Regions from separate parts of the Arthrobacter sp. Y3221087 genome, predicted to be linked through region 2. Evidence: predicted binding sites of a transcription regulator. Region 2 holds the regulator's gene; each other region holds the start of a gene.

Region 1 (10,283 bases), on a different contig from region 2:
GTCCGCGATCCGGATGCTCCGTCGGAACCCCAACTGGTAACAGCGCCCCTCTCCAACCCCTAGCACCAACCAACCCATGGCAAAGGTATGACGGGCGTCCCCTCCACCACTCGGCGGAGGGGGCGCCCGCAGGCATTTCCCGGCCAGATGGACCTAACATGTCCCACATGAAGGTTGCCCGAGAGGCCCGCTCCGCTGCCGTGATCATCAACTCCCGATCACGCCGGGGGGCCGCCGCGCGCGAACTGGCGGTGGATGCCCTGCACAAGGCAGGCGTGCCGGTCTCCGCCGTGCATCACGTGCATTCGGGGGCCGAGCTGGCCGGGACGCTGGACCGGGTGGTTGCGGACGGGCATGACCTGGTGGTCGTGGGTGGCGGCGACGGGACGGTTTCCTACGCCGCCGGCCGGATTGCCGGTACAGAAGTGATCCTCGGAGTCCTTCCGCTGGGCACCGCCAACGACCTCGCCCGCACCCTGGAGATCCCGGACAACCTGGCGCCGGCGTGTGCCGCCGTCGCGGACGGGAAGGTGGTGGACATCGACCTCGGACGGGCAAACGGCCAGCCATTCCTCAACGTCGCCTCCGCCGGCCTGTCCGTCCGGGTCACTGAGGCACTCAGCCCCGGCCTGAAACGGCGCCTCGGGCCGCTGGCGTACGGCATTGCCACCCTTCGTGCATATGCCCGGCACGAGCCGTTCCGCGCCCGGCTTGAGTTCCCGGACGGGGACCACGAGCCATTGCAGCTCGAGGGCCTGCTCCAGGTGGCCGTCGGCAACGGCAGGCACTACGGCGGTGGCAACACGGTTTCTCCCACGGCCGGGATCGATGACCACATCCTCGACATCTACGCCATCCTGGCAGCACCGCTTCGGGAGCATGTGAAGATCGCACGGCAGCTCCGGGATGGAAGCTTCGTTGAGCATGACCGGGTGTACCACCTGACCAGCCGGTCCGTCCGGCTGGTCACAGAACCGCCGATGCCGGTGAACCTCGACGGCGAGATTGCGGCCGTCACCCCCGCCGACTTCACCATCCAGCGGAACGCGGTCCACGTCGTGGTGCCGCAGGCCAGCAAGGGCGCCATGTTCGACGGACCGCCCGCCCCGCCGGTGCTCCCGGCCTAAAAAGCCTCAGGCAGCCTTCACCAGCGGGAGCTCGTCCCAGTGCGTTGTGTACCGGGGGGACTGCATGCCGCGCTTGATGGACCAGTCCACGCCGCCTTTGATGCCGCCGTGGCCGAGCCCGATGGAGCCGCGCCCGAAGCGGCGGCTGACGTCCTCCAGGAGCGGGCCGATGCCGCGTTCTTCATGCCGGTTCTCGAAGGGCTCCAGGGGAGACTGGTTTCCGGTGGGGCGCAGGTCCGTGAGCATGAGTCCGGCCTTGGCGTACTTCAACCCGTCGCGGATGAGGGGCAGCAGGGCATGGGTGGCCTTGGTCAGCAGGAGCGGATCCGCCGTGGGCATGGGAAGGGACAGGCACACGGAAGGGTAGGCCTGTTCGTGCTGCCTGAACGGGGAAGTGGCCGCGAACGCCGTCAGGACTTTCGCCTGCAGGCCGTGCTTTGCGAGCCGGGCGCTCGCCTGCTGGCCATAGATGCTGAGCACCTGCCGCATGCCGTCAACGGTGGTGACCGGCGTGGAGAAGGAGCGGGAAAAGATGAGCTGGTCCCGGCCAAGGCGCTCCTCCTCCATGGGAATGCAGGGGATGCCACGCAGCTCCAGCACCGTTCGCATCAGCACCACCGAGAACTTGTCGCGGATGACTACAGGGTCCGCGCGGACCAGGTCCAGCACCGTGAAGATGCCCAGGACATTCAGGCGCTTGGTCAGCCGGGCCGCGATGCCCCACACCTCGTCCACGGGGAGCCGGCCCAGCACGGCCTCCCGAACCGGTGCCGGTACGGCCTCCCAGTGGCACACCCCGCCGAAGGAGGCGTTGTTCTTCGCCCACTTGTTGCACAGCTTGGCCAGCGTCTTGGTGGGTGCTATCCCCACGCAGACCGGGACACCCACGTTCCGCCGGACCGCGGCCTTCATGGTCCGGCCGAGCGCCAGCAGCTCTTCGGGCCGGCCCTTCACGCCCAGGAAGGCCTCGTCGATGCTGTAGACCTCCAGCCACGCCGAATGCCTGCCGAGAAGCTCCATGACCCGGGCGCTGATATCGCCGTACAGCTCGTAGTTGCTGGACTTCGCCACCAGGCCCCACTCCTTTGCCCGGGGCGCGAGCTTGAACCAGGGATCGCCGGTCTTGATTCCCAGCGCCTTCGCCTCCGCGGAGCGGGTTACCGCGCAGCCGTCGTTGTTTGACAGCACGATCAGCGGACGTCCTTCAAGCGAGGGATCGAATGCGCGCTCGGCCGAGGCGTAAAAGCAGTTCACGTCCACGTGGGCGATCTGCGGCATCTGCCGCATCAGGACCGGTTTGGGCATGGCCCTCCTTCCACAATCGGCAGGTCAAACATGGTGCAGGCACCTGGTGGCCACGCCCCACACGGTCAGCTCGGATAACGCGGGGACCCGGATGTCCGGGTACTTCGGGTTCTCCGCCTGCAGCACCACCCCCGTGGACGTGATGCGCAGCCGCTTGACCGTCAGCTCTCCATCCAGCACGGCGACCACCACCGAACCGTCCTTGGGCTCAAGGGCCCGGTTGACGATTAGTTCGTCGCCGTCGCTGATGCCGGCGCCCTCCATCGAGTCCCCGGTCACGCGCACCACGAACGTGCTGGTGATGTCCTTGATCAGGTGCGCGTTCAGGTCGATCCGGCCATCGAAGTAGTCCTGCGCGGGCGACGGGAAGCCGGCCGCAACGGCGACAGGAGAGATCAGGACCGACAGGTACGAGGCGCCCGCATGTATCACACGGGGACCAACTATAACGCCCACAACACACCCCTATTCGAAAATATGTTCGATTAGTTCAGTGTAGCGCCGCGGGCTGACAAGCGGACCTCCGGCTGCAGGAATCATCCCGCCGGCCGGCGCCACGTAGACTTGCAGGATGCGGTTGGTGGCAAGCGATATCGACGGAACGATCCTCGGGCACGACGGAAAAATCAGCGACCGCACCGTCCGCGCCTTCCACGCCTGCCGGGACGCCGGCGTCGAACTCGTCTTCGTGACCGGACGGCCGCCCCGCTGGCTGCATCCGCTCCAGGACCAGCTGGGCCATACCGGGACGGTCATCTGCTCCAACGGGGCGGTGGTCTGGGACCTCGAAACGGACAAGCTGGTTTCGGCCCGCACGCTTAGCATCGCCGCGGTGCTGGAAATCCGCCGCATCATCAAGGACCTCCGCCCGGCTGCACTGTTCGCCGCGGAAACGCTCACCGGCTTCCACCTCGAGCCCGGGTTCATCGAAAACGAGTCAAGCGAACTCCTGTCGCAGTTCACCCCGGCGCCGCTGCGGGAAACCCTGGTTGACGATGACAGCGTGGTGAAGTTCCTCGCCATCGTCCGGGACGGCACTCCGGACGAGTTCCTTGCCGAGGTGCGCCCCGCCGTCGAACACCTCGCCGCCGCCACGCACTCCTCGCCGGGCGTGCCCATGCTGGAACTGTCCCTGCCCGGCGTGAACAAGGCCGTCACCCTGGCCGAGTACGCACGGGCGCTGGGCATTGACGCCTCCGACGTGGTGGCCTTCGGTGACATGCCCAACGACATCGAGATGCTCCGCTGGGCGGGCCACGGCTATGCCATGGCCAGCGGCCACCCAGAGGCGATCGCCGCGGCAGGGCAGCGGGCACCGCATTTTGACGACGACGGCGTGGCCCAGGTTTTGGAGGTGCGGCTTGCTTCGCTGGGTGCGCCGCGTTCGTGATTTCCGCGCCCGCCGCTGTTTTCTCAGCTGGCGCTCACCTCGCGTTCACCTTTGCTCCGTAGCGTGAACCCCGGAGAGCAAGCTCCTCTCCTGCAGGCTGAAGGGGTAGGGATGGCACGGAATACCAAGCGGGACATCGCCGATGCACCATTGCGCAGGGCAACGCCTGCGCCGCACTGGAAGAAGCTGCGGCAGGGCGACCGTGTCCGGGTCCTGCTGACCCCCGGGTTCGAAGCCGGAGGCGTGGTGGACGCGGTCACGCCGGACAACACCGTGGTGTGGATCAATCTCGACGGCGGCCGCGGCCGCACGCTGCTGCACTGCGGCGACGGCGTCGAGATCCTGCCGCACGAAGACTGACCCGGGCGTCCGCCAGCGGCCCGGCCTGCTCCGGTACGCTCACTTTGTGACCCTGCCGTTCTTCGCCAACCCGGATGCCGCCGGCAACCAGCTGCCCATCGCCATGGCCCACCGTGGCTTCTCCCTTGAAGGGCTGGAGAACACAAGGGCCGCCTTCCGGGCAGCCGTCGACCTCGGCTACCGCTACCTGGAAACGGATGTCCACACCACGTCCGACGGCGTGCTGCTCCTCTTCCACGATGACACGCTGGACCGGGTGACGGACGGCCGGGGCAGGGTTTCGGAGTTGACGGCCGGCGAAGTTGCCAGGGTGCGCATCGGTGGCCGCGAGCCCGTCCCGACGTTTGACGGACTGGTCCCGGAACTGCCGGGCATCCGGTTCAACCTGGACGTCAAGGACTGGGGCTCAGTCACCAGCACCGCGGCCGCCATTGAGCGCCACCGGGTGCATGACCGGGTGCTGGTCACCAGCTTTTCGGACCGGCGGCGGCGGGCGGTGCTGAAGCGGCTCAGCCGCCCGGTTGCGGCCTCGGCCGGGGTTGCGTCGATCGCCCTATTCACTTTCCTGGGGCCGGTGGTGCCGGGGCCTGCGTTCCGGTGGTTGATGCGCCGGGTCCTGTCCGGCGTCCACGCACTGCAGGTTCCGGCGCGCCGCGGCCGCATTGAAGTTGTCACCCCCGGATTTGTCCGCCGGGCGCACGGCCTTGGCCTGGCGGTACACGTCTGGACCATCAACGAACCCGCCGAGATGCGCCGCCTGCTGGACCTGGGTGTGGACGGCCTGGTCACCGACCGCGCCGACCTGCTCAGGGAGGTGCTTACGGAAAGAGGCGGGTGGCCGCCGGGGCCACCCGCCTGATCCCATGTTCGGCCGGTGCTAGCCCCGGCCCGTGCTGGTGGACGGGTCCTGGTCGCCTTCCGTCGGGTCGGCGCGCAGCTCGTCCGGGTTGCTGTCCGGCAGTCCCCCCGCAACGCCGCTGGGGCCGCCGCCTCCTGCCGCCCCCGCTCCACCCGGGGCGGCTGCACTGCCTGTCAGCCCGTCGTCGCCCGTTCCACGGCCGGCTTCAGCACGGTCATTGTTCGTTTCGTCAATATCCCCGCCAAAGGGGTTCTCGGAGACCGGACCGGGCGCCGGCCCGGTCTTCAAGCCCGGTGCCTTCTCCTTTTCAGCCTCCATGGCGTTGGACCCCTCGCTGATGGAGGAGTGGACCTCCACGTCGTCATTGGGGTCCGTGGGGTCGGGAACGTTCATCTTTTCGGTGGGCTTTGATGTACCCGCCAGGTCCTCCATGGCGTTCTCCGCTGCCTTGCCGATGCTGTCGCCGATTCCCATCTCTGTTCCTCCTGACATCGTGTGTGCCGGACGCCCCAGCGGCCGCCCAGCCCTACCCCTCCAGAATTATCAGCATGCTTACAATTAGTCCAGAGCTGGGGCGAAGAACCACGGCCGGGAAGGAAGGACACGCACCATGAGCAGCTACCATCCGGAAAATGATCCGGCCAATCCTGACCAGCCGGGCAAGGGCAACCATGGCACCGAGGCAGCCCGAGGCAGGGATTCGGCGGGCTCAGCGAACCCGGATCCCGCCGAAGGCAATGTCACGGGCCTGGAGCCGGGCGGGGGAGTACCGCCCGGTGAGACGCCCCCGGCCGAGGACCAGATGAGCGGCGACCAGGGCCACGACGAATAGGGCGCACAACAAAACAGTGGACCGGCCGCACTCATGCCGGCCGGTCCACTGTCTGAAGATTCACCTCAGGAGGCGTCTTTTCCCTGTGAATTGGGCGTGGCCTGTTCGGGCCCCACAAGCTGCCGGTTCAGGCCGTCCGCGTCCAGCCGGGTGTTCCAGGAACCCCAGTCTTTCGGCCGGACCGACGGGCGTCCCAGCAGGTAGCCCTGGCCGGCGTCGATCCCCAGTTCTGTCAGGACCTTCAATTCCCCCACCGTTTCGATGCCCTCCGCTACGAGGGTGGTGCCGATCTGCTGGCCGAAATCCACCAGGCAGGCGGTCAGCGCGCGCTGCAGGCCGTCATTGTCCACGTCCCCGATCACATCGCGCCCCACCTTGAGGAAGTCAGGGCGCAGGTGCACCATGCGGCTCAGGGCGCCGGCGCCGGAGTGGGTGTCGTCGACAGCGATCCGCAGGCCTTGGTCACGCAGCGGGTTGATGGCGGCGATGAACTGCGCATACTCCTCATCCGGAATGGTCTCTGTGAGCTCGAGGACAATCCGGTTGACGGGAAGATCAATGTGCTCGAACAGTTCCGGCAGCCGCGGGTCCAGGCAGGACGTGGGGGAGATGTTCAGGGACACGAACAGGTGCGGCGGAAGGTCCCTGGCGGCCGCTGCGGCCGAGCCGAGCGCCGAGAACTCCAGGTTGGCGCCCAGGCCCACAGCGGCGGCCTCCGCGAACCACAGTTCGGCCGCGGCGCCGTCGTCACTGACGAAGCGCGATAGCGCCTCCACGCCCACCACATTTTTGTCGCTGAGCCCATAGATCGGCTGGAAGGCCGTCATCAGCATCTGGTTCTCAAGCAGCGCGCTGATCCGCGACATGCTGCGGATGGCATCGATCTGCTCGGCGAGTTTGGGCGGGATGGCGGCGGGAGTGAGGCGCATTTCCCGTGCGGTTTCCAGCGTTTCCACGGTATTGGCATCGCTGCGCCGCGTTTCAAGAAGGTATTCCAGCAGGGCCCGCTCGGGCACTCCCGGATTCTCGTCGAGGCTGTTGCTAAGGCGCTGCCGGACGGCCGCGCCGGACGGATCTGTCTCCGCCAGTACCGCGGCAATAATTCCCCATGCCTGTACACGAACCGACATTAGCTACGCCCCCAGTTGACGAAGTAATGACCCAGTGGCCCAATTTATTTTCAATTTCTAAACGCCTTTAATTCCGGTGCTTCTGTGAATCCCCAGCTCAAGCGGCAAGGAAAACCAGACACCGCAGGATGATCGTATATCGGCAGCACCAAAAAACGCAGTGGTTTGCGGGAGTTTTAGGACTAATTCGGGTACCCTGCGGTAACTTCCGGTGCTAGGGATTGGCGCCTTCGGGCTGGTCGGCCAGGAGCAGCGGGATCTGGTCGGGCGGCACCGGCCTGCTGAAGTAGTAGCCCTGCGCGCTCAGGCAGCCCAGCCCCCGCAGGATCTCGGCCTGCTCCGCGGTTTCCACGCCCTCCCAGACAGCCTCCAGCCCGCACGCGCGGACCAGCTGCAGGACGGCTGCCACCAGCGCGGGCTGGCTCGGATCCGTGCCCAGGCCTGTGATCAGCGAACGGTCAACCTTCACGCGGTCCACCGGGAGCCGGCGCAGGTAGCTGATGGAGGAGTAACCGGTGCCGAAGTCATCGATTTCGATTCCCACCCCCAGGCCGCGCAGCCCGCCCAGCGAATAACGGTCCAGTTCGTTGCCCTTGACGATTGCCACCTCCGTCAGTTCCAGAACAACCTGCTGGGGCCGCACCCCCGTTTCCTTCAGCACATTCCGGACGTCCTCGATGAACTGCAAGCTCTGCAGGTCTGTAGCGGAAATGTTGATGCGGATGGAGAACCGGTTATCCACCAGCGAAGCTGCAACCCACGACCGGAGCTGGTGCACTGCCGTCCGGAGCACCCAAAGGCCAAGCTCGGAGATCAGCCCGGCTTCCTCGGCCAGCGGTACGAACTCATCCGGCATGATGAACCCGCGGGTGGGATGGTTCCAGCGGACCAGCGCCTCCACTCCCTCCACCCGCCCCGTGGCGAGCTCCACCACAGGCTGGTAGTGCAGCGTCAGTCCGTCGCTCTTGATTGCGGCGCGCAGGTCCTCCACAAGCTGGCTGCGGAGCCTGCGCATCAGCAGCAAGGCAGGCTCAAAGTGGTGCAGCCGGTTCTGCCCCTCCGCCTTGGAGGCATACATGGCGACGTCGGCCTCCATCAGCATGTCCTCGGGGGTCTGTCCCTCGCCGCCCGCGCTCAGGCCGATGCTGGCGCCGCAGCGCACGCTCCTGCCGGGCAGTTGGATGGGCTCCTTGAGGGCCGCGAGGATCCGGTGGCCCACCACCGTGGCCTGGTCCGGGGTGGCGGAGGGCATCACGATGGCGAACTCGTCCCCGCCCAGCCGCGCCACGACGTCGTCGGCGCGCACCGCGCCCCGGAGCCGTTCCCCAACGGTGATGAGGACCTGGTCGCCCGCCGTGTGGCCCATGCTGTCATTGATGGATTTGAAAGCGTCGAGGTCCATGAGGAGGAGCACCGGGCCCTCCCCGGGAGGTGTCCCCGACTCCAGTGCCGCCTCCAGCGCGTGGATCAGGGCAGAACGGTTGGCCAGGCCGGTGAGCGGGTCCTGCATGGCCATCTTCTGCATCTCAAGGTGTGCCTCGTGCAGGAGCTGTGTCCTCACCTGGACCCGCTGCTCAAGCTCTTCGTAGATGATCTGCAGGTCTTCAGCCAGCAGGTTGGTGCCAGTAATGATGGCGTCCAGCTCGTCCCGGGCGGGCGACACCTCGATCCGGGAGCTGAGGTCTCCCGATGCAAGCCGGACAATGCCTTCCAGCAGCTGGGAGAGCCGGGGATCGTTTTCGGCGAACATCAGGTTCCCTCCTTCCCCCGCTCAGTTGGCCCGGGACCGGTCGGCATCCAGGGGGAGGCTGACGGTGACGGTGGTACCGGCGCCCAAAGTGGACGCCACGTCTATTTTCCCCCCATGCCGGGCCACGATGTCCTTGGTGATGGCCAGCCCCAGGCCTGTCCCCGGGATCGCCCCGGACATGGCGTTGGACGCACGGTAGAACCGGGTGAACACGTGGTCGATTTCGTCGCTGGAGATGCCGATGCCGGTATCCGCCACGCTGACCGTTGCCCAGCGGGTTCCGTCCTCGGCGGCGTGCGACTCGCTGCCCACCTCGATCCGTCCGCCGCTGGGGGTGAACTTGATGGCGTTGGACACCAGGTTGGTGAAAACCTGCTGCAGCTGCACCTCGTCGGCCAGGATCTCCGGGTCCTCCGGCACCGGGTCCACCTCGATGGTCACGTTCTGCAGCTTGGCCAGCGGCCGCAGTGCCGCCGCCACCAGGTCAAGGGTCTGCCCCAGGCGCACGGGGGTGAAATGCATCAGGCTGTCATCCAGGCCATTGCGGGAAACGCTCAGCATGTCCTCGATCAGTGACCGGAGCCGCTCCGTGTTCCGCACCACGATGTCAAGCATCTGGTGGACCTCGGGGGAAACGGGTTGCTCGGTGCTTTCCTGGATCATGTCCAGGTACGCCATGATCGATGTCAGCGGCGTGCGCAGCTCATGGTTCACGGTAGCCAGGAAGTCCGTCTTGGCCTTGTCCAGCTGCTGGAGCTGCTTGACCACTTGCTGCTGGCTGCTGATCAGGTGGCTCTGGATCAGCCCGTAGGCAGCGTTGCCTGCCACATGCTGGATCAGGCCAAGCTCCGCCCGGGACCACTGGCGTGGCCGGTCACGCATGACAATCCAGATGATCCCGAGCGAGGAACTTCCTTCGCCGATGGGCACCGCGAGGGTGGAGAGCGTGCTGTAGATGCCCGACGCCGTTCCCCCACCTTCGCCTGTCCGCCGCCCGTCGCCAGTTGGTTCGTCCGTTTCGGGTCCGTACGAGGACATGGTTTCCGCGCCGGCCCACAGGAGGTCCGCCGTCCGGTGCGCCTCTTCGCCGTCCGGCAGGGCACCGTCAGGCAGCGGCTGCAGCCCAGGAGCGTCCCAGGCGGCGGTGATGCGTGGAACCCGCTCGTCCTCGAAAGTGGCCAGCAGGACATGGTCGGCTTTGAAAGTCCGGCCGAAGCCTGCCACCACGTGGTTCGCGATCTCCTGGGGATCGTTGGTGGCGCGGACAGCCGCGGATACCAGCCGGAGCTGTTCGCGCAGTGCCTCGGCCCGCTGCCTGGACGCGCTCCGCCTGGCTACCAGGTCGATCAGGGCCGAAGTCCGGTGGACCAGCTCCCGCGGGGCGGGCGGCTTGGTAATGCAGTCGTGGATACCGGAGGGGCGGGCGGAGGTTTCGGCGGGATTGTCCAGGTCCACCATCAGCAGGACGGGAGCTTCGGCGTCAATGGCAGGAAGCAGCGACGCGTCGGCGACGATGACTGTCGGTTTGCT
Region 2 (10,283 bases):
GTGGTTTCGGCGCGTACCGGTGAGGGGATCGCGGAACTGCTCCGCGTAATCAGCGAATCCATCCCGCGGCCCAGCGTCAAGATGGAACTGCTCCTTCCCTACAACCGCGGCGACCTGCTCAGCAAACTGCACGACTCCGACGCTGAAATCATCAGCCTTGACCACGTCGAGGCAGGTACCCGGGCCGTCGTCATGGTCCGGGAAGGCCTGGCGGCCGAACTGGAACCCTTCGCCGCGAATGACTGACCTCGTGGCCGGCGAAGCCACGGACACGGCCGGCGGGCAGTTCGTCATCGAGCTGCTCGACCGGGCCGTTGCCGCCATGGGCGGGCAGAGCCGCACCGGGCAGCACGAAATGGCCAGGCAGGTGGCGCGCGCCATCGAAACGGGGAACCACCTGCTGGTTCAGGCGGGAACCGGCACCGGCAAGTCCCTCGCGTACCTGGTTCCGCTGATTGCCCACGCCCTCGAAAGCAACAAGCCTGCCCTGGTTTCGACCGCCACGCTGGCATTGCAGACGCAGATCGTGGGCCGGGACCTGCCCCGCCTCCTTAAGGCGATCACTCCTGCCCTGGACCGGCCGGTGAAGGTGGCACTGGTCAAGGGCCGTTCCAACTACGTCTGCCGGCACAAGCTCGAAGGGGGGTTCCCGTCGGAGGAGCCCGCAGAGGGGCAGCTGTTTTCGCTGGGGGAGGACAACAGTGTTCCGCATTTTGCCGCAACGGTCGGCGGTCCCGCGTCGCAGCTTGGCAAGGAGGTGGTGCGGCTGCGCGAGTGGGCGGAGAAGACCGCCACCGGCGACCGTGACGAACTCCTTCCCGGTGTGACCGACCGCGCCTGGCGGCAGGTCTCGGTGACCTCGATGGAATGCCTGGGTTCACAGAAGTGCCCCCTGGCTGCGGAATGCTTCAGCGAGCTGGCACGCCAGGATGCGGCGGAGGCCGACGTCGTGGTCACCAACCACGCCATGCTGGCTGTCAGCGCCTTCGAAGGCCTGGCCGTCCTGCCAGAGTATGACGTTGTGGTGGTGGACGAGGCCCACGAGCTGCAGGACCGGGTCACGGGAGCCGTCACCGGCCAGCTCTCCGTTGCCATGGTCCACGCCGCCGCCGCCAGCGCTCGGAAACACACGGCCATCACCGTGGACGCCCTCAACGCCGCCGCCGCCAACCTGGAAATGGCCCTCGCGGGCGCGCCGAACGGGCTGCTGCCCAACGGCCTGAACGACGAACAGCTGGACTGCATCGACCAGCTGCGTGAGGCCTGCCGCGCGGCGCTGTCCGATTCCAAGGGGGACAGCAGCACGACGCCCGACGGCGGGAGGCAGCTTGCCCGGTCCCGCCTGATGCTCATCCTGGAATTGTGCGAGCGGCTGCTTGCGGCCCGGGACAACAGGGAAGTGGTGTGGTTCTCGCGTGCCAGTTCCTTCGACCCCGGCCAGGGGTATTCGCAGCCTGACGAGTCCGCGCCCGTGCTGGTCAACATCGCGCCGCTGTCCGTGGCAGGCCGGTTGCGGGAGGGCCTCTTTGCCGATCACACCGTGATCCTGACATCCGCCACCCTGGCCATCGGATCAGCGTTCGAGCCCGCCGCCGGGGGTCTCGGCCTGGTGGGAGACGGCGCCCCCAGCTGGACCGGCGTGGACGTGGGCTCGCCCTTCGACTACCCGAAACAGGGCATCCTGTATGTTGCCGGCCACCTGCCCAAACCGGGCCGTGGCGCGTCGCCGGAATCGCTGGCCGAACTGGAGGCGCTCATCCGCGCATCCGGCGGCGGGGCGCTCTGCTTGTTCTCCTCACGGCGCGCCGCCGAGGAAGCAGCTGAGGCGCTTCGCCCCAAGCTCGGTGTGACAGTCCTTTGCCAGGGCGATTCCACCATGACGGCCCTGGTCAAGCAATTCGCGGACGAACCGGACACCTGCCTGTTCGGAACCATGTCCCTGTGGCAGGGAGTAGACGTCCCGGGCGGATCGTGCCGGCTGGTGGTCATTGACCGCATCCCGTTCCCGCGGCCTGATGATCCGCTCATGACGGCGCGGTCCCGTGCGGTGGCGCAGGCAGGCGGCAACGGGTTCATGTCGGTGTCCGCAACCCATGCCGCCATCCGGCTGGCCCAGGGGGCAGGCCGCCTGATCCGGTCCACCGGCGACAAGGGAGTGGTGGCGGTGCTGGATTCACGCCTTGCCACCGAGCGCTACGCCGGATTCCTGCGGGGGGCGCTGCCCCCGTTCTGGGCCACAACGGACCGGAAGACAGCGGTAGCAGCCCTTGAGCGGCTGGCCGCGGAGGCCAACTGACAGACGGCACCCGCCCGTGTACCGGGAAGGTGCCGTCTTTTTCGAACTATGGAGTTGTTGGTCCTGCTCTCCCTAGAGCGAGCGCAGGACCGAGACCACTTTGCCCATGATGGTGGCGTGGTCGCCAAGAATCGGTTCGTACTGGGTGTTCTGCGGGAGCAGCCAGGTATGGCCGTCACGCTGGCGGAAGGTCTTTACCGTGGCCTCATCGTCCAGGAGCGCCGCCACGATATCGCCGTTGGCGGCATCCGCCTGGCGCCGCACCACCACCCAGTCACCGTCGCAGATGGCGGCGTCCACCATGGAATCGCCCGCCACCCGAAGCATGAACAGCTCGCCCTGTCCCACCAGCTGGCGGGGGAGCGGCATGACGTCCTCCACCAGTTGGTCGGCCAGGATGGGACCGCCGGCGGCGATCCGGCCGACCAGTGGCACCATGGCGGTGTCCACTGCGGTGGGCAGCTCCGTTACTGTGGCAGCCGCATCCTGGGGCAGTGAAACCGAAGGACCGCCGGTCTTTGCGGGTCCGCCATCCAGCGTGAGAGGCGTGAGTACCTCCATGGCCCGGGGCCGCTTCGGATCCCGCCGGAGGTAGCCCAGCTTCTCCAGCTGGGAGAGCTGGTGGGTGACACTGGACAGGCTGGCAAGGCCAACGGTGTCGCCAATTTCGCGCATCGAGGGCGGGTAGCCGTTCTCGTTGACCGAGCGCTGGATGGTTTCCAGAATTTTCTTCTGCCGCGGCGTGAGCCCCTTCGCGGCCCTTTTCGGCTGCGAGGCTGTCCTGCCCCCGGTGGCTGCTGCTGCCATATTCGCCAATGCCTTTCGGTTGCCACCGGGCTTTCCAAGGCTCCGGACTGGGTGACTTGCCCTTTTGTCAGACCCTGCTGATCAGCTTCAAGGGTGGTTGTTTCCTGTTTCAAAGCTAGGCCAGCCACTTTGCTTTTTCAAACATTTGTTCTAGCGAGTCTCGACATTATTCGTTGATAGGTGCTAAAACTGGAGAAGGCAAAAGTTCGAATATGTGTTCTAGTCAAGTGCTCGCTATTCGAAAGACGTTCGAATACTGGAGCCGAAATGTCAGTGGTGCCGGGCAGGCTGGAGCCTGTACAGCAGCGAGGCGCCAGTCTCCGCCCCCAGGCGGTGAACGCACTAAGGCGGTGAACGCACCAAGGCGGTGGACGAATACAGGTAGTAAACGCAGTACAGGCAGTACCGGCACTACATGCAACACAGCACGGTTTTTCCCAGGCAGCACAGGACGGTCCAGGAGGGCTCAGACATGTCAGCTATATCCGCTTCGCAGGCAAACGCTCCGCAGGCCCCTGCCCGGCAGGCTTTGCAGCACGCCACGCCCGGTACCCCGGGGGGCCCGGCGCCCCTGCCTCCCCTTCGCCTGACCCGGCGGGGGAAGATCGTCCTGATCGGTATCCCGCTCGTGCTGCTGGCGGCCCTGCTGCTGTCCCTGGCAGGGTTCTTTAACTCGCCGGCCAAGGCCTCCGACACTGCTGAAGACCTCACGGTGACTCCCACGGTGACCGTTACAGTCCAGTCCGGACAGTCGTTGTGGTCCATCGCTGGAACTGTCGCCCCCGACCGTGATGCCCGGGATGTGGTTGCTGACATCGTCCAGCTGAACAACCTCCCTGCAGGGGCGGTCTTGCCCGGTCAGCAGTTGTACGTCCCCACCAGCTGAGGCAGCGTCCGCCCCAACATGCGCCGGGTGCGGCCTTGCCGCAGGCCGCACGCCCGGCGCGAACACCGGCTGTCACATTTTCCGGTCTCCGTGACGGCCACTAAACTGTTCAGGTGAGTGACCAGCTAGAGCGTCTGAACCGGCTTCCCCTCCGCAGCAACCTCCGCGGGCTGACCCCCTACGGGGCGCCCCAGCTGGATGTCCCCATCCTCCTGAACGTCAACGAAAACTCGCACGGCGTTCCGGCCGACGTGCGGGCTGCCATCACCGCAGCCGTTGCCGAGGCCGCCACCAGCCTCAACCGGTATCCGGACCGGGAGTTCACCGAGCTCCGCCGGGCGCTGGCAGAGTACCTGGGCCACGGACTGGACGAGTCCAACCTGTGGGCCGCCAACGGTTCCAATGAAGTGCTCCAGCAGATCCTCCAGGCTTTTGGCGGTCCCGGCCGCACAGCGCTTGGCTTCCCGCCCACGTATTCCATGTATCCGCTGCTGGCCAGCGGAACGGATACCGAATACATCAAGGGCGAACGCGCCGGCGATTACGGGCTGAGCGCCGAATCCGCGGCCCGCCAGGTGAAGGACCTCCAGCCCAACATCGTCTTCCTCTGCTCACCCAACAACCCCACCGGCACCGGTCTCGGGCTGGATGTGGTGGAAGCCGTCTACGAGGCCGGAGCAGCAAGCGAAACCATCGTCATTGTGGACGAGGCCTACCACGAGTTCGCCCACGACGGCACCCCCAGCGCATTGACCCTCCTGCCCGGACGGGAGCGGCTGATCGTTTCCCGCACCATGAGCAAGGCGTTTGCCCTCGCGGGTGCACGCCTCGGCTACATGGCGGCAGCCCCCGAAGTCACGGATGCCCTGCGCCTGGTCCGCCTGCCTTACCACCTGTCCGCCGTCACGCAGGCAACAGCCCTGGCGGCCCTGCAGCACCGCGAAGCCCTCATGGCCGACGTCGAAGACATCAAGAAGCAGCGCGACCGCATCGTCACCGAACTGACGCGGCTGGGACTCAAGCCCGCAGCCTCGGACTCCAACTTCGTCTTCTTCGGCGGCCTGGAGAACCCCCGCCAGGTCTGGCAGGAACTGCTGGACGCGGGCGTGCTGATCCGCGACGTCGGGATCCCCGGCCACCTCCGCGTCACGGCAGGAACTGAGACCGAAACCACAGCATTCCTCACCGCCCTGGAAAGCATCCTTGCCAGCCAGGCTGCGCTTCCCGCCTAGACTTGAAGTACCGGCGCTGGACGCCGTGCCAAACTCCTTCTCCCGCAAAAAGGACACCTGACCATGAGTTCCACCGGATCGAACACGGCCGCGGCCCGGACCGCGCGCATGGAGCGCGCCACCAGTGAGTCGTCCGTGCTCGTGGAGATAAACCTCGACGGTACCGGCGTCTCGGACATCGACACGTCCGTGCCCTTCTACGACCACATGCTCACGGCGCTCTGCAAGCACTCGCTCATCGACATGACGGTCAAGGCCACCGGGGACATCCACATCGACGTCCACCACACCGTGGAAGACGTGGCCATCACGTTCGGTGAGGTGCTGCGCACCGCGCTGGGGAACAAGGCGGGGATCCGCCGGTTCGGCGAAGCCACCGTTCCCCTTGACGAGGCACTGGCCCACGCCGTCGTGGACGTGTCAGGCCGGCCCTACCTTGTGCACGGCGGCGAGCCCGCGGGCCAGGAGTACCACCTGATCGGCGGCCACTTCACTGGCTCCCTGACCCGCCACGTCTTCGAGGCGATCACCCTGCACGCCGGCATCTGCCTGCACATGAACGTCATCGCCGGCCGCGACCCGCACCACATCGTGGAGGCCCAGTTCAAGGCGTTTGCGCGCGCCCTGCGCGCAGCCGTGGAACCGGACCCCCGGGTGGAAGGCATCCCCTCCACCAAGGGTGCCCTGTGAGCGGCCAGGTCCTGAAGGACGGCGCAATTATCGATCCGTCCGCCAGCCGGAAGCTGCCTTCCCCCGAAGGAAAGCCCACCGTCACGGTGCTGGACTACGGTTCGGGGAACGTCCGTTCGGCCGTGCGTGCTTTGGAACGGGCCGGCGCCGAGGTAGTGCTCAGCGCCAAGCCCGAGGACGTCCTGAACGCCGACGGCCTGGTGGTCCCGGGCGTCGGCGCCTTCGAAACCGTCATGCGCGAACTGAAGGCCGTCGACGGCATCCGCCTCATCGGACGGCGGGTTGCCGGGGGCAGGCCCGTCCTCGGTATCTGCGTCGGCCTCCAGGTGCTCTTCGAGGCCGGCGTGGAACACGGCACGGAGGCAGAAGGCATTGGGGAGTGGCCCGGCAAGGTGGAACTCCTGCCCGCCGATGTGGTGCCGCACATGGGCTGGAACACCGTCAAGGTACCGGAAGGCTCAAAGCTCTTTGCCGGCGTCGAGAACGAACGCTTCTACTTCGTGCATTCCTACGGGGTGCAGGAATGGAACTTCGACGTCATCCAGCCGCGCATGGCGCCGCCCCTGGTTACCTGGTCCGAGCATGGTGCCCCGTTCATCGCCGCCGTCGAAAACGGCCCGCTCTGCGCCACGCAGTTCCACCCCGAGAAGTCGGGGGATGCCGGCGCGCGCCTGCTGCGGAACTGGGTGGAGGCCCTGCACCGGCCCGCGGCCCAGCCTGCCTCCGGCAGCCAGTCGGACCCGGCCGGCGGTCCCGCCTAGATGTGGTCCATTGTCCTGATGGGGCTGGCCGGCCTGCTGGTAGGGGGAGCCCTGTCCTTCCGGCAGCAGCACAAGCCGCTGTGGACACAGATATCGTTCTACGTCCTGGCGGGCATGTCCCTGCTGGCCGCCTACCTGCTGACGCTGCCGGCCACCTGAACGCGCCCCGCCAACCCCCGCACCCAACCCTGAGGAAGAACATGACCACCGCAAACGATCTGCCGGTCCTTGAACTGCTGCCCGCCGTCGACGTCGTGAACGGGCAGGCCGTCCGGCTGGTCCAGGGGGAAGCGGGCAGCGAGACGAGCTACGGCACACCGCTGGAGGCCGCCACCAACTGGCAGCAGCAGGGTGCCGAATGGGTGCACCTGGTGGACCTGGACGCGGCCTTTGGCCGGGGGTCCAACGCCGAGCTGCTGCGGGAAGTGGTAGGCCGGCTGGACATCAAGGTGGAACTCTCCGGCGGCCTGCGCGACGACGAATCCCTTGAGGCCGCCCTTGGCCTCGGTGTAGCCCGCGTCAACCTCGGCACCGCCGCGCTGGAAAACCCTGAATGGACCCGGCGGGTCATCGAGCGCTTCGGCGACAAAATCGCCGTCGGCCTCGATGTCCGCGGAACCACCCTCGCAGGGCGTGGCTGGACCAAGGAAGGCGGGGACCTCTGGGAGGTCCTGGACCGGCTCGAGGACGCCGGCTGCGCAAGGTACGTCGTCACGGACGTCACCAAGGACGGAACGCTGCAGGGCCCCAACGTCGAACTGCTGCGCCAGATGGTGGAGAAGACGGGGAAGCCCGTGGTGGCCTCCGGCGGCATCTCCAGCCTGGACGACCTGAAGGTGCTGCGCTCCCTGGTTCCCCTCGGCGTCGAAGGCGCCATTGTGGGCAAGGCACTCTACGCAGGCGCCTTCACGCTGCCCGAAGCCCTCGACGTCGCCGGCCGCCGCTAGGCCGCGGACAGCACGGAAGCAGCCGTATGGCCAGCGAACCAGGGACACCCCCGTCACGCCCACTGCCCGGGCACATTGCGGCCGCGCTGGCCGGCGCCGGGGGAGCAACGGATTCGGCAGGCAGGCCGTGGGCCGGCCGCAGCCTCGCCGGTGACGACGCGAAGATCCACAACTTCGAGGACGACGACGGAACGGCCGACGCCGGTTACCTCACCGCGGTGGCCGGCCTCCGGGCAGGCACGGGCAGCGAATCGTCCGTCGTCGCCTCCCTCGCCACGGCACGCGTCTTCATCCCCATCGTGGCCCAGCTGGCCGAAGAGGAAGAGTCGTCCCATGGCCTGCAGGCCGACAAGCAGGCGGACATGGCCCTGGTCACGCTGAAAGCCGCGGACGGCAGGACCGCCATGCCCGCCTTTACGTCGGCCGCGGCGCTTTCCGCCTGGCACCCCGAGGCCCGCCCGGTTGCCGTCTATGCCGCTCGTGCGGCGCTGTCCGCAGTGGCCGAGGGCGCGGAACTCCTGGTGCTGGACCCGGGCGCCGACGTAACTTTCGTGGTCCGCCGGCCCGCGGTCTGGGCCCTTGCCCAGCAGCAGGACTGGGTTCCCTCGTACCTGGACGCTGGCCTTGCCGAAGAAATGGGACGGGCGGCAGGCAGCTTCCCTGCGGTCCGCCGGATCGAATTGCTGCCCGGCAGGGGAGTGGCGGCGCGGGCGGCTGACGGGACAGCCATTCCGGGCGGTGGAGCCGGACCCGAACTGCAGGTGGTTCTCTACCTCGAAGAAGGCCTGGACGCTGCCGGCGTCCAGCAGCTGGTGGCCGGACTCCAGGCGGAGTGGTCGCGGAATGTATTGTTTGGGGAGCGCGTCGACTCAATCGAGATCAAGCTGCGGCGCGCAGCAGAGTAGCCGGCAGCCAGGCGGGATGATCCCCGGTCCGCTGCGGCAGACGTAAGGACCACCTCGTGAATTTCGCCCTCTACCGGGAGCTGCTGGCCGTCCGGCCCATCCGGAGGCTGCTCCTCGTGGGCATGATTGCCCGGATACCCCACTCGGCGGCCGGCGTGCTGCTGACCCTCCACATCGTCCTGACGCTCGGGCAGGGGTACGCTGCCGCCGGTGCCGCGGCCGCGGTCATGACCATTGGAATCGCCCTGGGCGCCCCTTGGCGTGGCCGCAGGGTGGACACCGCCGGGCTGCGCAAAGCTCTGGTCCCGTCCGTCATCTCCGAGGCAGTGATCTGGTCCATCGTTCCGCACGTGTCCTACCAGTGGCTCCTCCCGCTGGTCTTCGTGGGCGGTCTGCTGACCCTTCCCATCTTCAGCGTGGTGCGCCAGTCCCTCGGCGTGCTGGCCGACGGCGACCAGCGGCGAACCGCCTACGCCCTTGACGCGATCACCACCGAAATGGTGTTCATGATCGGCCCGGCCGCCGGTGCGGTGGTCGCCACCAGCGGCTTCACCACGGCGGGCCTGACGGTCGTGGGCCTGGCGACGTCGCTGGCGGGGCTTTTCCTGATATGGTTCAACCCGCCCACCCGCAGCCCGGAACAGGCACCAGGACAGAAGGAAGAGAGCGAGGCTGACCAGCGCCATGCAGCAGAGGCTGCCATGGTGGCCGCTGCCCCGGCCCACCTGCAGGAAGCGGCCGCCGAACTGGGTCCTGCCGCCTCCCGGGCGCCGTCCGGCCTCCGCGGCAAGGTCAGCCACAACTTCGCCTGGTTCACGGCAACCGTGGCTGCGCTTTTCGCCGTGGCCGCGGGCGCCGGAATGGTCCTCAGCGGCACCGACGTAGGCATCGTGGCAGCCCTGGAAACAGGGGGCCGGCAGAGCGAGATCGGCATCGTCTTCCTGTTCTGGTGCGCGGCCTCGGTGGTGGGAGGGCTGTTGTACGGTGCCATGCACCGGCCGGTGCCACCGATCCTCCTGCTGCTCGGCATGGCCGCCCTCACCATCCCCATGGGGTTTGCCTCGGACACCTGGACGCTGGCACTGCTGTCCGTCCTGCCGGGGCTGCTGTGCGCTCCGGTGCTGTCCGCGGCCTCGGAGAAGGTGGCGGACCTCGTTTCCGAGGAACGCCGCGGCGAGGCAATGGGCTGGTACGGCTCAGCGCTCACCGCGGGCGTCGCGCTCGGCTCGCCGCTCGCCGGGGTGTTCATCGACGTTATGGGCTCCTCCGGCGGCTTCGTGTCCGTGGGAGTCGCCGGCGTGGTCCTCTGCCTGGTGGGCCTGGTCCTCCAGCTGCGCCGCCGGAAGGCTGCGGCCTGAGCCGCCCCCCTATTTCTCCCCCCGAGTTTTTGTCCAGATATGGTGTTTTCCGGGGCCTGCAGGTCGACTTATCTGGACGAAAACTCCTGGGAACGACGACGGCGGACCGGCCCCGGAAGGCCGGCCCGCCGTCGCGGTTTGCCGGGAGCGTGCTGCCTTAGTTGACGGCCCCCGTGTACTTCTCGCCCGGACCCTTGCCCGGGGCATCCGGGATCAGGGACTCTTCGCGGAAAGCAAGCTGGAGCGAGCGCAGCCCGTCGCGCAAGGGTCCTGCGTGCTGCGAACCGATCTCCGGTGCAGCGGCAGTCACCAGGCCCGCCAGGGCAGTGATCAGCTTGCGCGCCTCGTCCAGGTCCTTCAGCTCCGCGGCGTTTTCCTCGGCGGCAAGGCCAAGCTTGACC
Region 3 (10,283 bases), on a different contig from region 2:
TCCTGGCCAGGGCAAGAAGCTCGCCGCTGGCCTTGTGTTTGCGGAGGTTGTAGCTGATGACGCGCATGGAATACCTCTTTTCGAGGTCGCTGACAGGACCAGTTCCTGAGTCTAGTCCGCTGGCATCATCCAGTCTCAAACATTTCGCTGGCCCAGCATTTCGCGCCGGACCGCTGCTGCCGTTCCCGAGCGAGCGGTTAGAGTTAGTGGCAATTCACTGAAGTTCTCTGCGAAAGGCCAGCGTTGACTGAAGAGTTCCAAGAGCTTGCTGAAGGCAACGCCTACTACCAGGTCCTGGGCGGCGGCCACTTCCGCTCCACCATCCATGCGCAGGGGGCTTGGAACGCCCACGAACAACACATGGCGCCCGCCTCCGGTCTCCTGGCCGAAGCCCTTGAACGCCACCAGCCGCGGGCGGACATGCGGATGGCCCGGCTCAGCTACGAGATCCTGGGACTGATCCCGGGCGGGGAATTCCAGATCGAGACCTCCACGCTGAGGCCAGGGAAGACCATCGAACTGCTGCAGGCAGAGTTGGTGGCTGCGGGCCGGACAGCAATCCGGGCAACCGCCTGGCGGATGATCACCAGCGACACTGGTGCCGTCGCCGCCGTCGAGGATGCGGCCATTCCGGGCCCGGACGACTGCAAGCCCTACGACGGTTCGGCTGTCTGGCCCGGCGGCTACATCCGGTCCCTCGAGATGCGGGTTGCGGAAGGGCACCGGCCGGGCGCCGGCAAGGTGTGGCTCCGCACCGACCACCCGCTAACGGACCGGGAGGACAGCACCGATCTGGCCCGCTTGATGGGCCTGGTGGACACCGCCAACGGGATCGCCGCCCGGGTGCCGCCCGGCAAGGACAGCTACGCCTTCCCCAACCTGGACCTGCAGATTCACATGTACCGGCGGCCCGAAGGGGAGTGGCTGGGGCTGGACAACGCGGTGTCCTTCGGCCGGGACGGGATCGGCCTGACATCCACCGTCCTGCATGACCGGCAGGGCCCGTTCGGGCGGGCCGAACAGATTTTGACACTGCGCCGAACCTGACCGGCTGCTGATCCGTGGGACTTGGTGGTGGCCGGATTGCTGCCCGGATTGCTGTCGGGCCTGTGTGTGTGTGGGGGGGGGCCGCCGCGGGCTGTGAATGATGTGGAAGGCGACGGCGTAACCTAGGGTTGGCCTGTCCGCCGGCAGTTCAACAAGGAACTGCGAGATGACCATAAGGGAGCCCGGCACCATGCACCACCCCGTTCAGGAAACGCGCACGCTGACTGTGGTGCGGCAGGAAGTTTCGCTGGGAGCGGGGCGGGACCTGGAATTCGGGCTGGAGCTCCTGGCAAAGGCCAGGTCGGGACAGCTCGGCCCCACCCTTCGGCTCTACCGTCCCGCCCCCACCGTGGCGTTCGGACAGCGGGACACCCGCCTGCCGGGGTTTGAAGCAGCGGCCCGTGCCTGCCGTGACAACGGCTTTGAACCGCTGGTCCGCAGGGCCGGCGGACGCGCCGCTGCCTATCACCAGGGGACCCTGGTGGTGGACCACATCGAGCCGGACGCGGATGCGATCGCCGGCTCCAAAACCCGCTTCGGGTACTTCGGGGAGTTGTTCGCCCAGGCACTGCAGGTGGTCGGCGTCCACGCCGCCGTGGGGGAAATACCGGGGGAGTACTGCCCGGGCGAGTTCAGCGTCCACGGAACACACCCGGACGATTCCTCACACCGGATCAAGCTCGTGGGCACGGCCCAGCGGGTCGTGGCGGGCGGCTGGCTGTTCAGCTCCGTCATCGTGGTGGAAAACTCCGCCCCGATCCGGAAAGTCCTGACGGACAGCTACGCCGCCCTGGGGCTTGAATGGGATCCTGCCACTGCGGGCGCCGTCGAAGACCTGGTGCCCGGTGCCACCGTCCAGGCCGTGGAGGACGCGCTGCTGCAAACGTATGCGGGCCATGCCGCCCTGGAGTCTGCTTCCTTCAGCAGCCTGGGGGCATGACCCGCATCGCGAAAGTGTGTGCGGCCGGCCGTGCTTATGCCGCCAGGCGCGCCTTGACCTCGGCTGCTGACGGGTTGGTCGCTGCCGAACCGTCCGGGAACAGGACGGTGGGAACGGTGCGGTTGCCGCCGTTCAGCTGCTCCACGAGTTCGGCGGTGCCATCCACTTCCTCGATGTTGATCTCCGTGTAGCCGATGCCCTGCGCATCCAGCTGCTTCTTCAGCCGGTTGCAGTAGCCGCACCAGGTGGTGGAGAACATGGTGATGGTGCCGGATTCGGGAGTGAAATCCACAGGGGTCTCCTCTGTGTCGATGTAAGGTTCCGTTCCTGTCAACGGTAGCGTGCCTCCCCCTATTCCCGTGCGCCCGCGGCTTCCCGGACGGCCGGATGACAGCAGATGTCGCCGATGGCATGCTGGAGCCATGTGTGGACGCTATGTAATGGCACGTGCTGTGGGGGACCTCCTGGCGGAATTCGACGCCGAGCTGGAGGACGAGGTGAGCATTCCGCCGTCGTGGAATGTGGCACCCACTGACGACGTCCCCATCGTCCTGGGACGGCTGGTGGATGACGGGCCGGAGCGCAGGCAGGTCCGGCAGCTGCATGTGGCCCGTTGGGGGCTCGTCCCTTCCTGGGCGAAGGATCCGGGCATCGGTTCCCGGATGATCAATGCCAGAAGCGAATCCGTGCTGGAGAAGCCGGCGTTCCGTAAGGCTGTCCAGTCGCGGCGCTGTGCAGTCCCGGCGGACGGTTACTACGAATGGAAGCAGGGCCCGGGGAAGACCAAGCAGCCCTACTACGTGCATCCCGGGGAAAACGGGGGCCTGGTCTTTGCCGGCCTCTACGAATGGTGGAGGGACCCCTCCGTGCCGGCCGGCGAGCCCGGGCAGTGGATGCTTTCCACCTCCATCCTGACAACGGACACACCGCCCCCGGGATCAGAATCGACAGTGTTCGGGAAGCTCACTGCCCTGCATGACCGGGTTCCGCTGCCCATGGCCAAGGCCACCATGCAGGCCTGGCTGGACCCGGAAGCTGATGATGCCGCCGGCCTGGTGGACCTCGTGCGGTCCGGCGTCAAGGACGTTGCTGCGGACTGGCGCGTGGAGTCGGTGGGCAAGGAAGTGGGCAACGTGCGCAACAACGGTCCGGAACTGATCAGGCCCGTGGAGGCGCTGTTCTAGGAGTCCCGCCCCGGCGGCGTTGACTTAGACGGTGACTGAACCGTCGTCGTCCACGGCCCAGGTGGGGTTGTACGCCACTTCCCAGCGGAAACCGTCCGGGTCCGCGAAGTACCCTGTATAGCCGCCCCACGGCTGGGTGACCGGCTCGGCCACAATGGCGGCACCCGCGGCCGCCGCCTCCGCCATTACCTGGTCCACCTCCTCAACGCTCGCCAGGTTTTGGCTGAGGGTGATGCAGGGGACCGGCCCCGGGGCGCTGACGCCTGCTTCCGCCTGCATCTGCCCCGCGTCCCAGAGTGAAAGCACCAGGCCATGGTTGACCTGGATGAACACCACGTCCCCGGCAACCTCCTTGTGGACCGGCCAGCCCAGGCCATCCACGTAGAACGCCCTGGACGCTGGAACGCTGCGGACGCCCAGTGAAATGAAGTCGACTCTTGGCTGCATGCTTCGATACTGTCAGACGATGGCAACTATTCAAGGAAACGATCGGGACGCTTTGGCCGACAAAGAACAGCTCGCTGCCGTCCGGGTTGCTGTGGATGAGGTGGATGAACAGATCGTCACCCTCATCGCCCGCCGCGAACGGCTGATTCGCATCGCCGGCACCCTGAAGGGCGACGACGCGGAGGTCCGTGCGCCCGACCGCGTGGAACGGATTATCGAACACGTCCGTTCGGCCGCTGAGAAGAAGGACATTGACCCGGACATCGTGGAATCCACGTACCGGGCCATGATCTCGGGCTTCATTGAACTCGAGATGCGGGTCCACAAAGAATCCAGCTGAACCCCGCGCCAGGGCAAGAAAAAAGAGGAAGCCTTACAGGGCTTCCTCTACCGGGACGCCGGACTGGAATTCCCGGCCGTCCGCCTCACTGAAGGCGGAGATGACATGCCCCTGCCCCAGCCCGTTGATGGCTGCCTTGGGAAACTGCCCGGTAATGGTGTTTTCGGAGTGCGATACACCTGACAGGTCGTAGTTCTCCTCAATGCCCTGTTCGCGGTTGAACGAGTAGAAGGCAATGGCCTGCCCGTTCATGAACTCAATGCACAGCCGCCGTTGCGACGAATAATCCGGGGTGGCCCCGACCAGTCCCACGACATATGCGCCGGACCCTGGAATGGTGCCGTCGATGTCGAAGGTGGCCACGAGGGTGGAGTCCTGTGCCTTGAGGCTTGCCTGCTTGAGGAGTGCGTCTTGGGTTTCCATGGCTCCATCCTGCTCCCTGCTTTCCGCTCCGTCCACCCCCTTGTCCGGTAACGGCGGAGAAGCCCTGCGGCCCCTTTCTATGCATTGGGCTGAACCGGGCGTAGACTTGAACTGTTCGAACACATATTCGAATAGGGTTAGGTTATTCCGGGAGGCGCCATGGGCATGTTCAGCGAATCCGTTGATGTCCTGTGCTCTCCTGAGGGCCAGCCTGTAAGCCTTGTCTGGGCCGGCAGGTCCTACGATGTCTGTGCCGAACCACTGCGCTGGTATGAGCGCCGGCAGTGGTGGGCGGAAGACAGCAGGGCGCCTTTGGGGAGCGGTCCCGGGGTGGTGGACCATGAAATCTGGCGGGTGCAGGTATTGCCGTCCCCGGGGGGAGCCGCCGGAAGCACGGCGCACGGTGAACCACTGACCCTTGACCTTTCCCGCCATATCCGCAGTGGCCGCTGGCGGCTCGTGCGGATCCATGATGCCCTCCGGCCCAGAACAGCATGAGCTTCACGCACCTTCACGTCTCCACCGCATTCAGCGCCCACTATGGGGTTTCCTGGCCGGATGAACTGGCACAGGCTGCCGCCGCGGACGGCGCCACCGCCCTTGCCTGCACGGACCGCGACGGCCTGTATGGAACCATCAAGCACCTTAAGGCCTGCATGGCTGCCGGTTTGGATCCCATCGTGGGAGTTGACCTTGCGGTCCTTGACGACGACGGCGACCACCGTACCCAGGTGGCAGGCAGGGTGGTTGTCCTTGCCCGCGGGCACAACAACGGTGCCGGCTATCGGGCCTTGTGCCGCCTGATCTCCGATGCCCACGCACGGACAACGGGAAAAGCCGGGGGAGCGGTGCCGGTTGCCGTGACTCGTGCCGAACTTGCCTCCCGGACGCTTGATCCCCAGACCCTCAAGCCGGTACTGACTGTCCTGATCGGCCCTGATTCGGATGTTGGCCGGGCAATGGGAGGCCGGCGCTATCTCCGCCCGCGTACCCTTTTTAAGCAATGGCTGGATGCCATGCCAGGCGGGACGGTGGTGGCAGAGATTGTCTCCCAGCTCAGCGCCCCGGGGTCACCATTGAGCACTGCCCACGCAGTCCGCATGCTCCGGCTTGCCGAGGAACACCACGTACCGGCGATCCTGACCAACGCAGTCCGGTACTGTGCTGCGGACGGCGCACCCACAGCTGACGTTCTTGATTCGGCAAGGACCCTGAAATCGCTTCCGGAGCTCGCCACCGAACCGCTGCTTCAACCCACCGGCCAGGGCTGGCTAAAGTCTGCTGACCAGATGCTCCTGCTCGGCAAGGAAATCATCGCCGCCGCAGGTTACGGTGCCGCTGACCTTAAGCAGCTGATGACGCAGACCGAGGCGCTCGCCAACCTGTGCCGGATTGATCCCGCTGCCGACATGGGGTGGAAGCAGCCTGTTGTGCCGGAGACAGCCGTGCTGGGAATCAGCCAGGACCCGCACCAGGAGCTGGTGGAGCGTTGCAATGCAGGGATCGGCAGGCGGTTTCCAGGCATCAGCGGGGCGGCGGAAAGCACCATGGTGTCCCGGCTTGAGCATGAACTGGGCATCATCCGGAACCTCGGTTTTTCCTCCTACTTCCTGACAGTGGCAGAGGTTTCCCGGATGATCCAGGACATGGGCGTCCGGGCTGCGGCCCGCGGATCCGGCGCTTCCAGCCTTGTGAACTACCTCATCGATGTCAGCCACGTGAACCCCCTCCAGCATGACCTGATCTTCGAGCGTTTCCTCTCCCAGGACCGGGCAACCCTGCCGGACATCGACATCGACGTCGAAAGTGCCGAGCGCCACAACGTCTACCGGCGGATCTTCGAGCGGTTCGGTGCCGAGCGGGTCACGCTGATGAGCATGCAGAACGGTTACCGGGCCAGGGGAGCGGTACGCGATGCCGGTATGGCACTCGGCATGGATGACGGCGAAGTGGGGGAGATCGCCAAGCAGCTGTGGCGCTTCTCAGCCCGCAAGTTCCGTGAAGCGCTGCAGGAAAAGCCCGAACTCAAGGAGCTTGCCGGAAGGGTTGAGCAGCGCGATGTCGACGGCAACCAACAGCTCGATCTGCTGGTGGACCTGACCGAACGCCTTGACCGGCTGCCACGCCACATCTCCATGCATCCCTGTGGGGTGATCCTCGGCGACGCCACGCTCCTGGACCGCACCCCGGTACAGCCCAGCGGACTGGGGCTGCCCATGAGCCAGTTCGACAAGCACGACATGGACCCCATGGGCATGCTGAAGCTCGACGTCCTGGGTGTGCGGATGCAAAGCGCCATGGCATTCGCGGTCCGGGAAATCATCCGGATCCATCCTTCAAAGAATGAAGTTGTTGCTGCCGGCCGGCACCCTGCCGGGGCGGATGGTTCGGGGCCGGCCTATATTGCTGACAACGGCCACATCGACCTCAACGCCGTGCCGCTCGATGATGAGCCCACCTACGAACTGATCCGCAGCACGCACACTTTAGGCTGCTTCCAGATCGAATCACCGGGCCAGCGCGAGCTGATCGGCAAGATGGCCCCGCGTGAATTCAACGACCTCATCATCGATATTTCGCTGTTCCGGCCCGGGCCCATGAAGTCGGATATGGTGCGGCCCTTCCTTGAACACCGGCACGGGTTTGCCCCGGAGGTCTACCCCCACCCTGACCTGAAACCGGTGCTGGCGGAAACCCACGGCGTGACCGTGTTCCACGAGCAGATCCTGAGGACGTTCGACGTCATGACCGGGTGCGGCCTGGCCAAAGCGGACGAGTTCCGCAGGGCCCTGAGCAGCGAAGAGGGCGAAGCCGGCGTCGAAGATTATTTCCGTAGGAAGGCAAAAGTGAAGGGGTATTCAGCGGACGTCGTTGACAAGGTTTGGGACACCCTCAAATCCTTTGCCAGCTTCGGTTTCTGCAAAGCCCACGGTGCGGCCTTCGCTGTGCCCACCTACCAGTCAGCCTGGCTGAAAACCCACCATCCCGAGGCATTCCTTGCCGGGCTGTGGGAGCACGATCCGGGCATGTACCCCAAACGGCTGCTGGTTGCCGAGGCGAGAAGGCTGGGCATCCCGATCCTTCCTCTTGATATCAACCTCAGCAAGGCCGAGTACCGGGTGGAGCGGGTCCAGTCCGGCCCTGACGCAGGAAAACTCGGTATCCGGCTGAGCCTCAACGGTATTTACGGGCTCTCCAGGACAGAGTTGAAGAGAATCGTTGCCGGACAGCCCTACGGTTCGCTGGCCGACCTCCGGGCAAGGTCGAAAATCAGCAAGCCAAACATCAAAAGGCTCGCGCAGCTGGGTGCCTTCGATTCGCTGCACCGGGAGGCGGGAGGTACTGCCAACCGGGCTGACCTGGTGCAGCATCTGCAGAAGCTCCAGGCCTCCGGCAGCAGCAGGAAAGGCGTCGAGGTCCTGGAGGGACAGTTACCGCTGCCCCTTGGGGATGTTGAACTGCGGAATGTCGCCCCGGGACTGCCGGAACCAACCCTGGTGGAAAACGTCCGGGCAGAGCTTGACCTGATGGCGGTGGACGTCAGTACCCACCTGATGGACAGCCACCGGCCCCTGCTGGACAGGCTGGGCGTCACCACCGCAGACAAACTGCTGGGCCTGCGCAACGGTACGGAGGTCCTGGTGGCCGGGGTGCGTGTGGCCACCCAGACGCCTCCCATGCGGGGCGGCAGGCGGGTGGTGTTCATCAGCATCGACGACGGCACCGGCTGTGTTGATTCTGTCTTCTTCCACGAGGCCCAGGAAAAAGCTGGGATGCTCCTGTTCGGCACCCGGCTGCTCCTGATCAGGGGTACCACCCGGCGGACCGGTCCCCGGGGAATCAGTTTGAGTGCCAGCATGGCCTGGGACCTGGGCCGGACCGAAACCCTGCCGTTCCCGGATCCCGCAGCCCAGGCGCCGGACGTGCCACATCCGCTGGAAGGGATCAGCAGAAGCCTCGCCATTACCGGATTCAACGGCTGACACTGCCGTGCGCCGCGTTGGTCGGCCTATCACCGAACAGATAGCATTGACGATGGCTGGCTGTGGTCCCCGTACGCCACAAGCTATGAAGCCTGAACTTTGAATAGGAGACACCCGTGTCAGATGCCCAGCAGATCACCCTCGTCGTCGATGGCGAAGAGACCAAGGTGACTACCGGGACAACCGGTGCGGAACTCTTCTTTGAGCGCCGCGATGTAGTTGTGGCCCGCGTCAACGGCGAACTGAAGGACCTGGACCAGGAACTTCCCGAGGGCGCCGACGTCGAAGGCGTCACCATCGATTCCCCTGACGGGCTGAACGTGCTCCGCCACTCCACCGCCCACGTCATGGCCCAGGCAGTCCAGCAGTTGCGGCCGGACGCCAAGCTGGGAATCGGCCCCTACATCACCGACGGCTTCTACTTCGACTTCGATGTCGCAGAGCCATTCACCCCCGAGGACCTCAAGACCCTCGAGAAGATGATGCAGAAGATCATCAACCAGAACCAGAAGTTCGTCCGCCGCGTGGTCAACGAGGACGAAGCCCGTGAGGCCATGAAGAACGAGCCTTACAAGCTGGAGCTGCTGGGCAAGAAGAACGATGCCGCCGAGGCCGGTGAAGGCGTGAACGTCGAGGTGGGTGCCGGTGACATCACCATCTACGACAACGTGGAGCGCAAGGACGGCACCACCGTCTGGTGCGACCTCTGCCGCGGGCCACACCTGCCCAACACCAAGCTCATCTCCAACGCCTTTGCCCTGACCCGGTCATCCTCCGCCTACTGGCTGGGCAACCAGAAGAACCAGCAGCTGCAGCGCATCTATGGCACCGCCTGGCCCACCAAGGACGCGCTCAAGGCGTACCAGGAGCGGCTCGCCGAGGCAGAACGCCGCGACCACCGGAAGCTCGGCTCGGAACTGGACCTCTTCTCCTTCCCGGACGAGCTGGGCTCCGGCCTGCCCGTCTTCCACCCCAAGGGCGGCATCATCCGCAAGGAGATGGAGGACTACTCACGCCAGCGCCACGTCGAGGCGGGCTACGAGTTCGTCTACACGCCGCACATCACGAAAGGCCACCTCTACGAGGTTTCCGGCCACCTCGACTGGTACAAGGACGGCATGTTCCCTGCCATGCAGGTGGACGCCGAACTGAACGAGGACGGCACCGTGCGCAAGCCGGCCCAGGACTACTACCTGAAGCCGATGAACTGCCCCATGCACAACCTGATCTTCAGGTCCCGCGGCCGGTCCTACCGGGAACTGCCCCTGCGCCTGTTCGAATTCGGATCCGTTTACCGCTATGAGAAGTCCGGCGTCGTCCACGGCCTCACCCGGGTACGCGGCATGACACAGGACGACGCCCACATCTACTGCACCCGCGAACAGATGAAGGACGAGCTCACCAAGACCCTGACGTTCGTCCTGGACCTGCTCAAGGACTACGGCCTGAACGACTTTTACCTGGAGCTCTCCACCAAGGACCCGGAAAAGTATGTCGGCGAAGACGCCGCCTGGGAAGAGGCCACCAGGACCCTCGCCGAGGTTGCGCAGGAGTCGGGGCTGGAACTTGTTCCGGACCCGGGCGGAGCAGCCTTCTACGGACCCAAGATCTCTGTGCAGGCCAAGGACGCCCTGGGCCGCACCTGGCAGATGTCCACCATCCAGCTGGACTTCAACCTGCCCGAGCGCTTCGAACTGGAGTTCCAGGCAGCGGACGGCAGCCGGCAGCGGCCGGTGATGATCCACCGCGCGCTCTTCGGCTCCGTGGAGCGGTTCATGGGCGTGCTGACCGAACACTACGCCGGCGCGTTCCCGGCCTGGCTGGCGCCCGTCCAGGTGGTGGGCATCCCCGTTGCGGAAGCCTTCAACGAGTACATGTTCGACGTCGTCGACCAGCTTAAGGCGGCAGGCATCCGTGCC

Evidence for each region. Region 2 encodes LexA, which represses DNA repair genes until DNA is damaged. Its sites were predicted from a motif close to TCGAACANNTGTTCGA; they were not measured.
Region 1: the regulator LexA is predicted to act here: its motif matches at 2,902-2,917, upstream of AC5RUO_RS19695 (LexA family protein).
Region 3: the regulator LexA is predicted to act here: its motif matches at 4,497-4,512, upstream of AC5RUO_RS08095 (DUF6504 family protein).

What each region holds. Positions count from the first base shown of each region.
Region 1 covers NZ_JBNHFE010000012.1:17,154-27,436, reverse strand. The annotation lists partial or broken gene AC5RUO_RS19710 (amino acid permease) at 1-63, shown strand, start outside; gene AC5RUO_RS19705 (lipid kinase) at 168-1,127, shown strand; gene AC5RUO_RS19700 (Y-family DNA polymerase) at 1,134-2,432, opposite strand; gene AC5RUO_RS19695 (LexA family protein) at 2,457-2,888, opposite strand; gene AC5RUO_RS19690 (HAD family hydrolase) at 3,004-3,822, shown strand; gene AC5RUO_RS19685 (hypothetical protein) at 3,934-4,182, shown strand; gene AC5RUO_RS19680 (glycerophosphodiester phosphodiesterase family protein) at 4,229-5,041, shown strand; gene AC5RUO_RS19675 (hypothetical protein) at 5,060-5,515, opposite strand; gene AC5RUO_RS19670 (DUF6480 family protein) at 5,652-5,873, shown strand; gene AC5RUO_RS19665 (EAL domain-containing protein) at 5,939-7,003, opposite strand; gene AC5RUO_RS19660 (putative bifunctional diguanylate cyclase/phosphodiesterase) at 7,218-8,753, opposite strand; gene AC5RUO_RS19655 (sensor histidine kinase) at 8,775-10,283, opposite strand, start outside.
Region 2 covers NZ_JBNHFE010000002.1:416,721-427,003, forward strand. The annotation lists gene hflX (GTPase HflX) at 1-246, shown strand, start outside; gene AC5RUO_RS11585 (ATP-dependent DNA helicase) at 239-2,296, shown strand; gene lexA (transcriptional repressor LexA) at 2,369-3,103, opposite strand; gene AC5RUO_RS11595 (LysM peptidoglycan-binding domain-containing protein) at 3,576-3,989, shown strand; gene AC5RUO_RS11600 (histidinol-phosphate transaminase) at 4,103-5,221, shown strand; gene hisB (imidazoleglycerol-phosphate dehydratase HisB) at 5,285-5,911, shown strand; gene hisH (imidazole glycerol phosphate synthase subunit HisH) at 5,908-6,672, shown strand; gene AC5RUO_RS11615 (hypothetical protein) at 6,673-6,831, shown strand; gene priA (bifunctional 1-(5-phosphoribosyl)-5-((5-phosphoribosylamino)methylideneamino)imidazole-4-carboxamide isomerase/phosphoribosylanthranilate isomerase PriA) at 6,873-7,619, shown strand; gene AC5RUO_RS11625 (SseB family protein) at 7,646-8,524, shown strand; gene AC5RUO_RS11630 (MFS transporter) at 8,581-9,882, shown strand; gene AC5RUO_RS11635 (DUF1844 domain-containing protein) at 10,040-10,283, opposite strand, start outside.
Region 3 covers NZ_JBNHFE010000001.1:1,687,199-1,697,481, forward strand. The annotation lists gene AC5RUO_RS08055 (endonuclease/exonuclease/phosphatase family protein) at 1-67, opposite strand, end outside; gene AC5RUO_RS08060 (thioesterase family protein) at 244-1,047, shown strand; gene AC5RUO_RS08065 (lipoate--protein ligase family protein) at 1,214-1,987, shown strand; gene AC5RUO_RS08070 (mycoredoxin) at 2,022-2,279, opposite strand; gene AC5RUO_RS08075 (SOS response-associated peptidase) at 2,410-3,171, shown strand; gene AC5RUO_RS08080 (VOC family protein) at 3,196-3,618, opposite strand; gene AC5RUO_RS08085 (chorismate mutase) at 3,638-3,958, shown strand; gene AC5RUO_RS08090 (hypothetical protein) at 3,992-4,381, opposite strand; gene AC5RUO_RS08095 (DUF6504 family protein) at 4,541-4,879, shown strand; gene AC5RUO_RS08100 (DNA polymerase III subunit alpha) at 4,876-8,364, shown strand; gene thrS (threonine--tRNA ligase) at 8,481-10,283, shown strand, end outside.